Regions from separate parts of the Arthrobacter sp. UYEF20 genome, predicted to be linked through region 3. Evidence: riboswitches for the same ligand, from Rfam matches in the RefSeq annotation. Region 3 holds a riboswitch; each other region holds the start of a gene.
The links. A riboswitch is a leader RNA that binds a small molecule or an ion and turns the genes downstream of it on or off. The one in region 3 is predicted to bind S-adenosylmethionine.
Positions count from the first base shown of each region.

Region 1 (3,266 bases), on a different contig from region 3:
GTCTCCCAGCTCTCGGACGCTTCCCTGTCCTACTCAAGCCTGGGCGGCTGGAAGGAACGCGGAAACCTCGACGAGTTCCTGGGCCTCACCGAGGAAGTATGGCGGACCCGCGCCTACGGCGACTTCTGGTCCTACTGCCTGGTGGCCGAGGGCGCCGTCGACATCGCCTGCGAGCCCGAACTGAACCTGTATGACATGGCGGCCCTTGTCCCGATCGTCACGGAAGCCGGCGGCCGCTTCACCTCGCTCGAGGGTGAGGACGGGCCGTTCGGCGGCAACGCCCTGGCCACGAACTCGATCCTGCACTCGGAGGTCCTCAAGCGCCTCAACCCGGGACTGGACGACCTGCTGTAAGGTCCCGCTTACGGACGACGGCGGACTCCCGTGCGGGGGCGTCCGCCGTCGTTCTGCTGTGCCGCGGGGCTCCCCGCGCTCAAGATATCCCGAAGGTCGATGCATCACTCTGGCCACGGCAGCGGGCCTGAGTGCCCGCCGCGACGCGGCCTGGCCCTTTTCTGGGAGGAGAACAGCCATGTCCGGAACACATCCAACGGCGGATCCCGCATCCGGGGAATCCGGATCGGGGCCGGTCCTACTGGCGCTCATTGCGAGGTACCGGGACCTGGACCACGATTCGGCTGCGCGGCTGCATGCTGTCTCCGCCGAGCTCGCCCCGGACCTCCTCGCCAGCAGTCCCGCCGTTTCCGGATCGCTGGTCTTGTCCACCTGCAACCGCTTCGAAATCTACTGCGAAGTCCCCTCGGCCCCGGACGTTGAGTGCGCGCGGTCCGATGCGCTGGCCGCCCTCAGCCGATGCTCCGGCCTGCCGGCCGCCCTGCTCACGTCGCATTTCGAGTACCTCCAGGGCGCGTCGGTCCCCGCGCACCTCTTCGCGGTGGCGGCCGGACTGGATTCCGTTGTGGTCGGCGAGCGCCAGGTGTCCGGCCAGGTCCGCCGCGCCCTCGCCGACGCCCAGCTGGCGGGTACGGCCGGCGGACGGTTGAGTCGGCTGTTTCAAGCGGCCTCCCGCGTTTCCAAGGAGGTAGGGGCGCGGACAGCCCTCAGCGCCGCCGGACGATCCATCGCCACCGTCGCCCTGGATCTGGCAGCCATAGGATCCAGCCAGGGAAGCCTGGCCGGGGCATCCGTGGTCCTGGTAGGCACGGGTGCCTACGCCGCGCACGTGGCGGAACTCCTGAGAACCAGGCAATGCATCAGTGTTGCCGTCTACTCCCACTCCGGGCGGGCGGCTGCATTTGCGGCCGCCCGGGGCGGAACGCCGCTGACAGAGCGGGAGCTGCCCGCCGCCGCCGCCGCGGCAGACGTCATCATCGGCAGCAGCGGCACCGGGGCTCGCATTGGCGCCGCCAGCTTGGCGCGCTGGAGGCAGGACGCAGCCCGTCCGCTTACCGTCATTGACTTGGCTCCCAGCCACGATTTCGACCCGCACGTGGCGGAACTGCCGGGCGTCGAACTGATCACGCTGGGATCCGTGCAGCTTGCCGCTCCCCCAGCGGACGCCGAAGCACTTCGCCTCGCCCATACCCTGGTCGGGCAGGCTGCCCGGCAATTCGAGGAGCAGGAAGCGCTCCGTGCCGTCGACGCCGCCGTCGTTGCCCTGCGCCGGTACATCCAGGACGTCCTCGACGCCGAAATGGAGCGGGTCAGACGGCAACACGGTGGTGGCGCCCTGGCTGAGGACGTGAACATCGCCCTGCGCCGCATCGTCCGGCGGCTGCTCCATACACCGACCGTCCGGGCCAGGGAGCTGGCCACGGCCGGTCGGCAGGCCGACTACACGGCAGCCCTGGAGGCCTTGTTCGGCCTTGATGTCCAGCTCAGCAGCGCAGCCAGCGCCGCGCCGTAGGGTGCGACGCACCAAAGGCAGCAGCCACTGCGGTGCGTAACAAAGCGCTTCACATTCCTGCCCGGCCTTTTCCGCGGCGGCCGGGATGTCCTAGGCTCGAAGCAGGTCACGAGTGCCAGCGCTAAACCCCGGTTTGCTGGCCGGCAACCCTCCATTCGCGGTGGGGTGCCCCGGGTGACGACCTGGCCGGTCCGGAACGGACCCGGCAAGCGCGGATCCCCGGTGCGTGGGGTCCTTTTTCGAGCGAGGTCCCATGACAACTGCCACTTTTCCTGCCACCTTTCCTGCCTCCCTTCCTGCCTCCGGCGGCGGCCGCCCCGCGTCCGCAGCGGCGCTCCCGGACCGCTTCGCCGTCGCCGGCAGGCCGCTCGCCGCGGTCACCGGGGCGGAGATCCAGGCCCCGCTGATCCAAGGCGGACACGTCCGCTACGCCAACCTGGACTACGGAGCCTCCGCCCCCGCGCTGTCCGTGGTGTCGGCCTACCTGAACGAGATCCTGCCGTTCTACGCCAGCGTCCACCGCGGCGCCGGCTACGCCTCCCAGATCAGCACCTCCGTGTACGAAAACGCCCGCAACATCGTCCGCGAGTTTGTCGGCGGCCGCCCGGACGACTCCGTGATCTTCACCCGCAACACCACCGACTCGCTGAACCTGCTGGCCGGCTGCCTGCCGGTCAGCGACGGCAGGCACACCGGGGAGGTTCTCTACCTCGACATCGAGCACCACGCCAACCTGCTGCCCTGGCAGAGAGTGCCGCACCGCGCCGTCGTGGCCGCCCCCACCCTTGCCGCCACTCTGGACAAGCTGCGCGAGCAGCTGGCGCAAGGCGGCATCAGCCTGCTCGCCGTCACCGGCGCCTCCAACGTCACCGGCGAGATCCTGCCCATCCGCACCCTGGCCGCCCTTGCCCACGAGTACGGCGCCCGGATCGTCGTCGATGCGGCCCAGCTCGCCCCGCACCGGCGCATCGACATCACCGCGGACGACGTCGACTACCTCGCCTTCTCCGGCCACAAGCTCTACGCGCCGTTCGGCTCCGGCGTGCTGGTGGGCCGCCCGGACTGGCTCGACGCCGGCACCCCGCACCTGGCCGGCGGCGGAGCCGTCAGCGACGCCAGGCTGGACACGGTCAGCTGGACCACCGGCCCGGCCCGGCACGAGGGCGGCTCCCCCAATGTGTTGGGCGCGGCAACACTGGCCCGGGCCACCCAGGTGATTGCCGCCCTGGACCGGACGCAGTGGTACGCCCACGAGGAGGCCATCCGCTCCTTCCTCGTCGAGGGTCTCCGGCGGATCGACGGCGTGAGCGTCCACCGGATCTTCGCGGACACGGACCCCGAAGGCGACGGGCAGGGCGCCGGCATGATCGGCGTCGTCAATTTTTCGGTCGAAGGCTAC
Region 1 covers NZ_JBEPNP010000002.1:145,318-148,583, reverse strand. Annotated here, with positions in the region: gene hisN (histidinol-phosphatase) at 1-354, shown strand, start outside; gene ABIB26_RS03180 (glutamyl-tRNA reductase) at 533-1,867, shown strand; SAM riboswitch class IV at 1,972-2,085, shown strand; gene ABIB26_RS03175 (aminotransferase class V-fold PLP-dependent enzyme) at 2,121-3,266, shown strand, end outside.
Region 1: it holds a riboswitch for S-adenosylmethionine, as region 3 does, so the genes downstream of both, ABIB26_RS03175 (aminotransferase class V-fold PLP-dependent enzyme) here and ABIB26_RS17595 (DUF1737 domain-containing protein) in region 3, are expected to answer to the same signal.

Region 2 (3,266 bases), on a different contig from region 3:
GGATGCCGTCCAGTTCGGTCCCCGAGTTGGGGAAGAACATCTTGCCGAAGATCAGGGTGGCGGCGGACGCGTAGAGGAAGAACTCGTACCACTCCACCACGGTGCCGGCCATCGAGGCGGCAACCACCTTCTTCAGGCCGGACGTTTTGACGTCGGGCTCTTCTGCGCGCCTCGCGGCCGCGTTTTCCGTACTCATCGTGACTCCTTCGGTGTCTCCGTCGACACCCTGTGGACCATTGGGCAGAGGACGCCTGTGATTTGTGACACGCGGCATCATTCCCAATGAGTATGGTCCCTCCCGGCCCCGGCCTCAACGGCCATTAGTGCAGGGCGCGTCTGCAAAAATGCACAATCGGCGGCCGTTTCGGCCGAGGCGATGGCGGTTTGAGGCCATTGACGGGCGGCGGGCAGGGGTCAGCTGAAGAAACCTTCCCGGAGCTGGCCGCTGAGCTGGCCAATCTCGGTCAGGAAGCCGTCGTGGCCGATCGGCGCCTCGATCAGCTGCACCTCCACCTCGCCGGGCAGCGCCTCGGCGAGCGCCCGGGACTGCGCCGGGAAATACAACCGGTCCGAGTCCACGGCCGCCACCAGGAACTCGGCCGTGGCCGGCGCCAGGGCCTCCTCGAGCGCCCCGCGGCCGCGGCTGATGTCGTGGCTCATGAGGGCCTCGGTGATGGCGATGTAGCTGTTCGCGTCGAAGCGCCGGACCAGCTTGCTGCCTTGGTGGTCGAGGTAGCTCTCCACCTGGTAGCGCCCCCGGCCCGCCAGCGATCCGGCTTCCAGCGGAGCCTCGGACGCCTGGGGATTCCGGCCGAAGCGTCCGTCCAGTTCGGCGGCGGAGCGGTACGTGATGTGCGCGATCCGGCGCGCCAGGGCCAGGCCCGCAACAGGCCCCGGGCCGCCGTAGTAGTCCCCGCCCCTGAAACTCGGATCCTGGCGGATGGCGAGCGTCTGGGCCTGGGCAAAGGCGATCTGTTCGGCGGTGCTGCTGGCCCCGATGGAAATCACGGCACAGCGCCGGACCCGCTCCGGGAAGGTCACGGCCCACTCGAGGGCCCGGGCCCCGCCGAGGGATCCGCCGAGCACGGCGTACCAGCTGCGGATGCCCAGGGCGTCGGCCAGCCGGGCTTCGGCGGCGGTGGTGTCCCGCAGGGTGACCAGCGGAAAGCGGGAGCCCCAGGGCCGGCCGTCAGGAGCCGGCGTCGAGGGTCCGGTGGAGCCGTAGCAGCCGCCGAGGATGTTGATGGAGACAACAAAGAACCTGTCGGTGTCCACGGGGGCGCCGGGCCCGGCGAGCTGTTCCCACCAGCCGGGCTCCTCGCCGGCACCGCGGGTGACGTGGGTGTCCCCGGTGAGGGCATGCTCGATCAGCACCGCATTGGAGCGGTCCGCGTTGAGGGTCCCCCACGTTTCATAGGCGAGGGTGACATCGGGCAGCCGGGCGCCGGATTCGAGTTCCAGGCCGCCGGTCCGGAGGTACCGGACGGTCCCGTCCGGAACGGTATCGGGAACTGTGCCGGGCAGTGTTTCGGGAACTGTGGCTGGCACTGTTTCGGGCAGCGCGGCGGCCGGGCCGGTGGCTGGCGTATGGGCGGTTTTGCTTCCGGGTACACCCGTGCGGGTGGCGGCAATCGTCATGTAAGGACCTAACTTCGCGCTTGCCCGCCGTCGGCAGACCGGCAGGCCCGGTCTTCACCCGGGGCACCCCGCCGCAAAAGGAGGGTTGCCGGCCAGCAAGCCGGGGCTGTCACTGGCACTCATGACCTGCAACTAGCTTACGAAACGAGGCGCCGGTGCGGCGAAGATTGTGACGGCTATGTGACTCGAGGCCGGGTGCCCGGCACCGGGGAAGTTCCCGGCACCCCTGGGGCAGGGTGCCGGGAACCTGGCGGATTCAGACGCCCTTGGCCGCGCGGAAGCCGGCGTCGAGGTCCGCGATGATGTCGTCAATGTGTTCCAGACCCACCGAAAGCCGTACGAGTCCGGGATTGACGCCGGCAATTGTCTGCTGTTCGGGCGAGAGCTGGCTGTGGGTGGTCGACGCCGGGTGGATGACCAGCGAGCGCACGTCGCCGATGTTCGCCACGTGCGAGTGCAGTTCGAGGGCGTCGACGAAGCGCTTGCCGGCCTCTGCTCCCCCGGCGATGTTGAACGCCACGACGGCGCCCGTTCCCTTGGGCCCGTACTTGCGGCCGCGCTCGTACCAGGGGCTGGAGGGCAGCCCGGCGTAGGCGACCGATTCGACGTCGGCCCGGGCCTCGAGCCATTCGGCCACCCGGGTGGCGTTGGCGACGTGGCGTTCGACGCGCAGGCTCAGGGTCTCGATGCCCTGGGCGATGAGGAAGGCGTTGAACGGCGACACGGCGGAGCCGAGGTCACGCAGGAGCTGGACGCGGGCCTTGAGGATGTAGGAGAGATTCGCGCCCAGGGCGCCGTCCGCCCCGAGGTCCCGGGCGTAGACGAGTCCGTTGTAGCTGGGGTCCGGGGTGTTGAAGCCGGGGAACCGCTCCGGGTCCTTGCCGAAGTCGAAGTTGCCGGAGTCCACGATCACGCCGGCGATTGCGGCACCGTGGCCGCCGAGGTACTTGGTGGCGGAGTGGACCACGATGTCCGCACCCCACTCGATCGGCCGGATCAGGTACGGCGTGGAGAGGGTGTTGTCCACGATCAGCGGGACCCCGGCCCCGTGGGCCACCTTCGAGATGCCCTCGAGGTCCAGGACGTCCTGGCGGGGGTTGGAGACCACTTCGCCGAAGAACAGCTTGGTGTTGGGCCGGACGGCGTCGCGCCACTGCTCCAGGTTGTCCGGGTCCTCCACGAAGGTCACGGAGATGCCGAACTTCTTCAGCGTGTGGGCCAGCAGGTTGTAGGTTCCGCCGTAAAGGCTGGGGCTGGCCACCACGTGGTCGCCGGCCTCGGCGACGTTCAGGATCGCGAAGGTCTCCGCAGCCTGGCCGGAACTGAGCAGCAGCGCCCCGAGACCGCCTTCCAGGCTCGCCACCCGCTGCTCCACCGCGTCCTGGGTGGGATTGCCGATCCGGGTGTAGATAGGGGCGAGTTCGGCAAGCGCGAAGCGGTTGGCGGCGCTTTCGGCGCTGGGGAACACGAACGACGTCGTCTGGTAGATGGGCAGGGAACGCGCGCCGGTCGCGCTGTCCGGCTCCTGGCCGGCGTGGATCTGGCGGGTTTCGAAGGACCAGGCATTGGACATCGGGATACTCCTCAAGGACCGGGCACAGGCCACCCACAGGCCATCGGCCCGGGGC
Region 2 covers NZ_JBEPNP010000018.1:66,611-69,876, reverse strand. Annotated here, with positions in the region: gene ABIB26_RS18015 (MFS transporter) at 1-196, opposite strand, end outside; gene metX (homoserine O-acetyltransferase MetX) at 415-1,638, opposite strand; SAM riboswitch class IV at 1,650-1,765, opposite strand; gene ABIB26_RS18005 (bifunctional o-acetylhomoserine/o-acetylserine sulfhydrylase) at 1,895-3,211, opposite strand.
Region 2: it holds a riboswitch for S-adenosylmethionine, as region 3 does, so the genes downstream of both, metX (homoserine O-acetyltransferase MetX) here and ABIB26_RS17595 (DUF1737 domain-containing protein) in region 3, are expected to answer to the same signal.

Region 3 (3,266 bases):
GTCGCCGATGATGACACGGACGTCGGCCCCGAACGCGGAACGGAACGCCGCAAGCTGCGGGAGTTCCTCACTCACAGTGGGGATGACCAGGTTGATGCCCTCCTGGACCACCAGCCTGCGGAGCGCCGAAACCATATCCGGGTCCGAGGCCGGCGGGACCGGAACGACGGTGAGGCCGGCCCCGGCGGGGAGCTCCCGGATGTCGGTGCCCAGTACGGGAATGCCGCGGGCCTTGAGCTGCGCCGCGATGGCGCGGCCAGCGGGGCCTCCGGCGCCGGTGACCAGCACGCGGGGCTTCACAGCTTTTCCATTTCCGTGCTCAGGAGGCGGACGGGTTCATAGGCTTCGGCGACCCTGCGCCTCGCCTGTCCCCCGCGGAACGAGGCGATGCCGCGGACCCGCTCGGCCGTCATGTACGGCTTGGCGAGCTGGTCGCTGTGCATTTTGACGGCCTGGATCTTGGCATCCACGTAGTCGTCGATGTCGACGAACACGCTGGGGTTGAATTCGCGCGTCGCCGACGGGCTTTCGTAGCACAGGATCGAGTGATGCTGGCGGGCGGCCCGCAGGGTGGCCATGTGGACGGCCTGGTGATCCTGATGCTGGTCATGGTTGGAATGCGTGAGGATGATGTCCGGGTTATAGCGTGCAATTGCGGCCTCAATGACTCCGACCATTTCCTGGCCGTGCCGGTTCAGCTCCGTGTCGGTGAAATTGTGGTGGCTCATGCCGGAAAGGCCCATGAAGGCCGCGCCGCGCTGGGCATCCAGCGAACGCTCCAGGGCGTCTCCGCCACGCTTGCCATCGCTCATGACGAGTCCCTGCACCTCATGTCCGGAGTCGACGAACTTGGCCAGGGTCCCGCCGCAGGCCAGTTCGAGATCGTCAGGGTGGGCGCCGATGGCCAGAACCCTGCGGGGCTGGCGGGCCGGGACTCCCCCGGTGCGCAACGCCGTCGTGGCAACGCCCAGGGACGCGAGGGCTCCAACTGTCGCGGTGAAGTTGGCAGTCCGCCAGAACTCCGGAGCGTCGAGGATAAAGCAGGCCAGATTTGCCACCAGCAGCATCGAGCCAACCATGAGGAAAATCCTGCGCAACAGCTCGGGACGGCGCAGCCGGCGGTGAAACAAGGACCGGCCGAGCGCGGCGGCGACCACAAAAGTGATCAGGAAAACAATGAGCAAAACATAAATTGAGACCATGAGAAATCCAATTCCTTGGTTGAAGTGCCGGCGCCCCAATGCTGGGCCGGGTTAAATTGTTGGATCTTCAGATCCGGCCGCACAAACGGGCCAGGCCTTGGGGACGGGAGTAGGGCCATTTCTTGAGTCAGCCCGTGGGATCTCCGGCAGGGCACATCCCGGCGCCAGGCGCAGCCGTGATCGGTTGTGCGAGAACTTCTGGGCATTGACCGGCGCTTATGTAGCGCAGCGCAATAGCCCCCCGGCGTGTTGCGTGACATGTTCTTGAGACTTTCTGGAGACCTTGGACTTGCTCTTCCAGTAAACGCGAGAGGCCTATCAGTAGACCCGAGTAGGCACTACTTGAAACCTCATCTAAGTTAATTAATGGCCGGCGCAGGTAGTACTCGCATCTCATATGCCGACTACCCGGATTGGGCCTTTGGCAGAGTCAAAGGTTCCCGTACCAGGCAACTAGGAACGATCAACTGGGCGCCGGCTGGAAATTGCCGGCTAAATAACCGGGATTCAAGGACTACTATTCGGGAACAAATGAGGCATCTTTCGACCGGAATTCCTTGTGTTGCACCACCTGAGGAACCCTGGCCGGGGTCCGTGACTTAACATGACGACGGCGGCGGTGCGGGCCGGCGTCGTAAGTGTTACGTTTTTGGGGAGTCATGAGAACCGGTGCCAAGCCCTGACTGGCCGGTCGGCAACCCTCCCCTTTCGCGGCGGGGTGCCTCAGGTGAATACTCGGCATATCGACCCATTCGAGCTGCAAGCCTGAAAGAAGGAGTACCGTCGTGCCTGACGCATCCGCCCCCGCTGTCCCCAGCACAGCACCCGCCCCGTCCGCCGCCGTCCCCGGCGCGGCCGCCGAGGAAAAGCTGGCCTACCGCCTGTTCACCGGTCCCGACGACCGCTCCTTCTGCGAGCGGGTTTCGGCGGCGCTGGCCGAAGGCTACGTGCTGCACGGAAGCCCCTCCGCCGCCTTCAACGGCAGCAGTGTCATCGTCGCCCAGGCCGTCATCCTGCCGGCCGCAATTGCCAGTGCGGACGCCGCCGTCGCCGACGCGGTAGACGGCCTGGGAACTGACGGTTTCGGCTACGAAGAGACCATCGAGGGCCACGCGTGAGCTACGCCGGAGACCTGTTCCCGCAGGAGGCCTGGGCCAAGCTGGAGGCGGGCGCCATCCTGGTGGACGTCCGCACCGAGGCGGAATGGGCCCACATCGGCATCCCGGACACGGCATCCGCAAACGAAAAGCGGAACGATCCGCTCTTCATCCAGTGGAGCCTGGCCGGCGGCATCCCCAATTCGCAGTTCGTGAAGCAGCTGAAGCAGCAGGCGCCCGAGGATGCCGGTGCCGAGCTGGTGTTCCTCTGCCGTTCCGGCGCCCGCTCCATTGCCGCCGCAACCGCCGCCACCGAGGCCGGTTTCACCTCCTACAACGTCCTTGAGGGCTTCGAGGGCGAGCCGGACCGCTACGGCGAACGGACCGTCAACGGCTGGAAGAACCGTGGCCTGCCCACCAACCTCGGGAAGAACTAAGTGACTTTCAATCCCGACGCCGCCGGCTGGAGCCCCGACACCCAGGCCGTCCGGGGCGGACTTGACCGCACCGGCTTCCAGGAAACCACCGAGCCGATCTTCCTTAACTCCGGCTTCGTCTACGAATCCGCCGCCGCCGCCGAGCGCGCCTTCACCGGTGAGGACGAGCGCTTCGTCTACTCCCGCTACGGCAACCCCTCGGTCGCGACCTTCCAGGAACGCCTCCGGCTGCTCGAGGGCACCGAGGCGTGCTTTGCGACGGCGTCCGGCATGTCCGCGGTGTTCACCGCGCTCGGCGCGTTGCTGGGCACCGGGGACCGTGTGGTCGCCGCCCGCTCGCTGTTCGGCTCCTGCTTTGTGATCCTCAACGAAATCCTGCCGCGCTGGGGTGTGGAAACGGTCTTCGTCGACGGGCCGGACCTGGAGCAGTGGCGCGTGGCGTTGTCGGAGCCGACGACGGCGGTCTTCTTCGAGTCGCCGTCGAACCCGATGCAGGAGATTGTGGACATCGCCGCCGTGAGCGGGCTGGC
Region 3 covers NZ_JBEPNP010000017.1:75,661-78,926, forward strand. Annotated here, with positions in the region: gene ABIB26_RS17585 (ATP-grasp domain-containing protein) at 1-300, opposite strand, end outside; gene ABIB26_RS17590 (PIG-L deacetylase family protein) at 297-1,202, opposite strand; SAM riboswitch class IV at 1,858-1,974, shown strand; gene ABIB26_RS17595 (DUF1737 domain-containing protein) at 1,988-2,320, shown strand; gene ABIB26_RS17600 (rhodanese-like domain-containing protein) at 2,317-2,736, shown strand; gene ABIB26_RS17605 (O-succinylhomoserine sulfhydrylase) at 2,737-3,266, shown strand, end outside.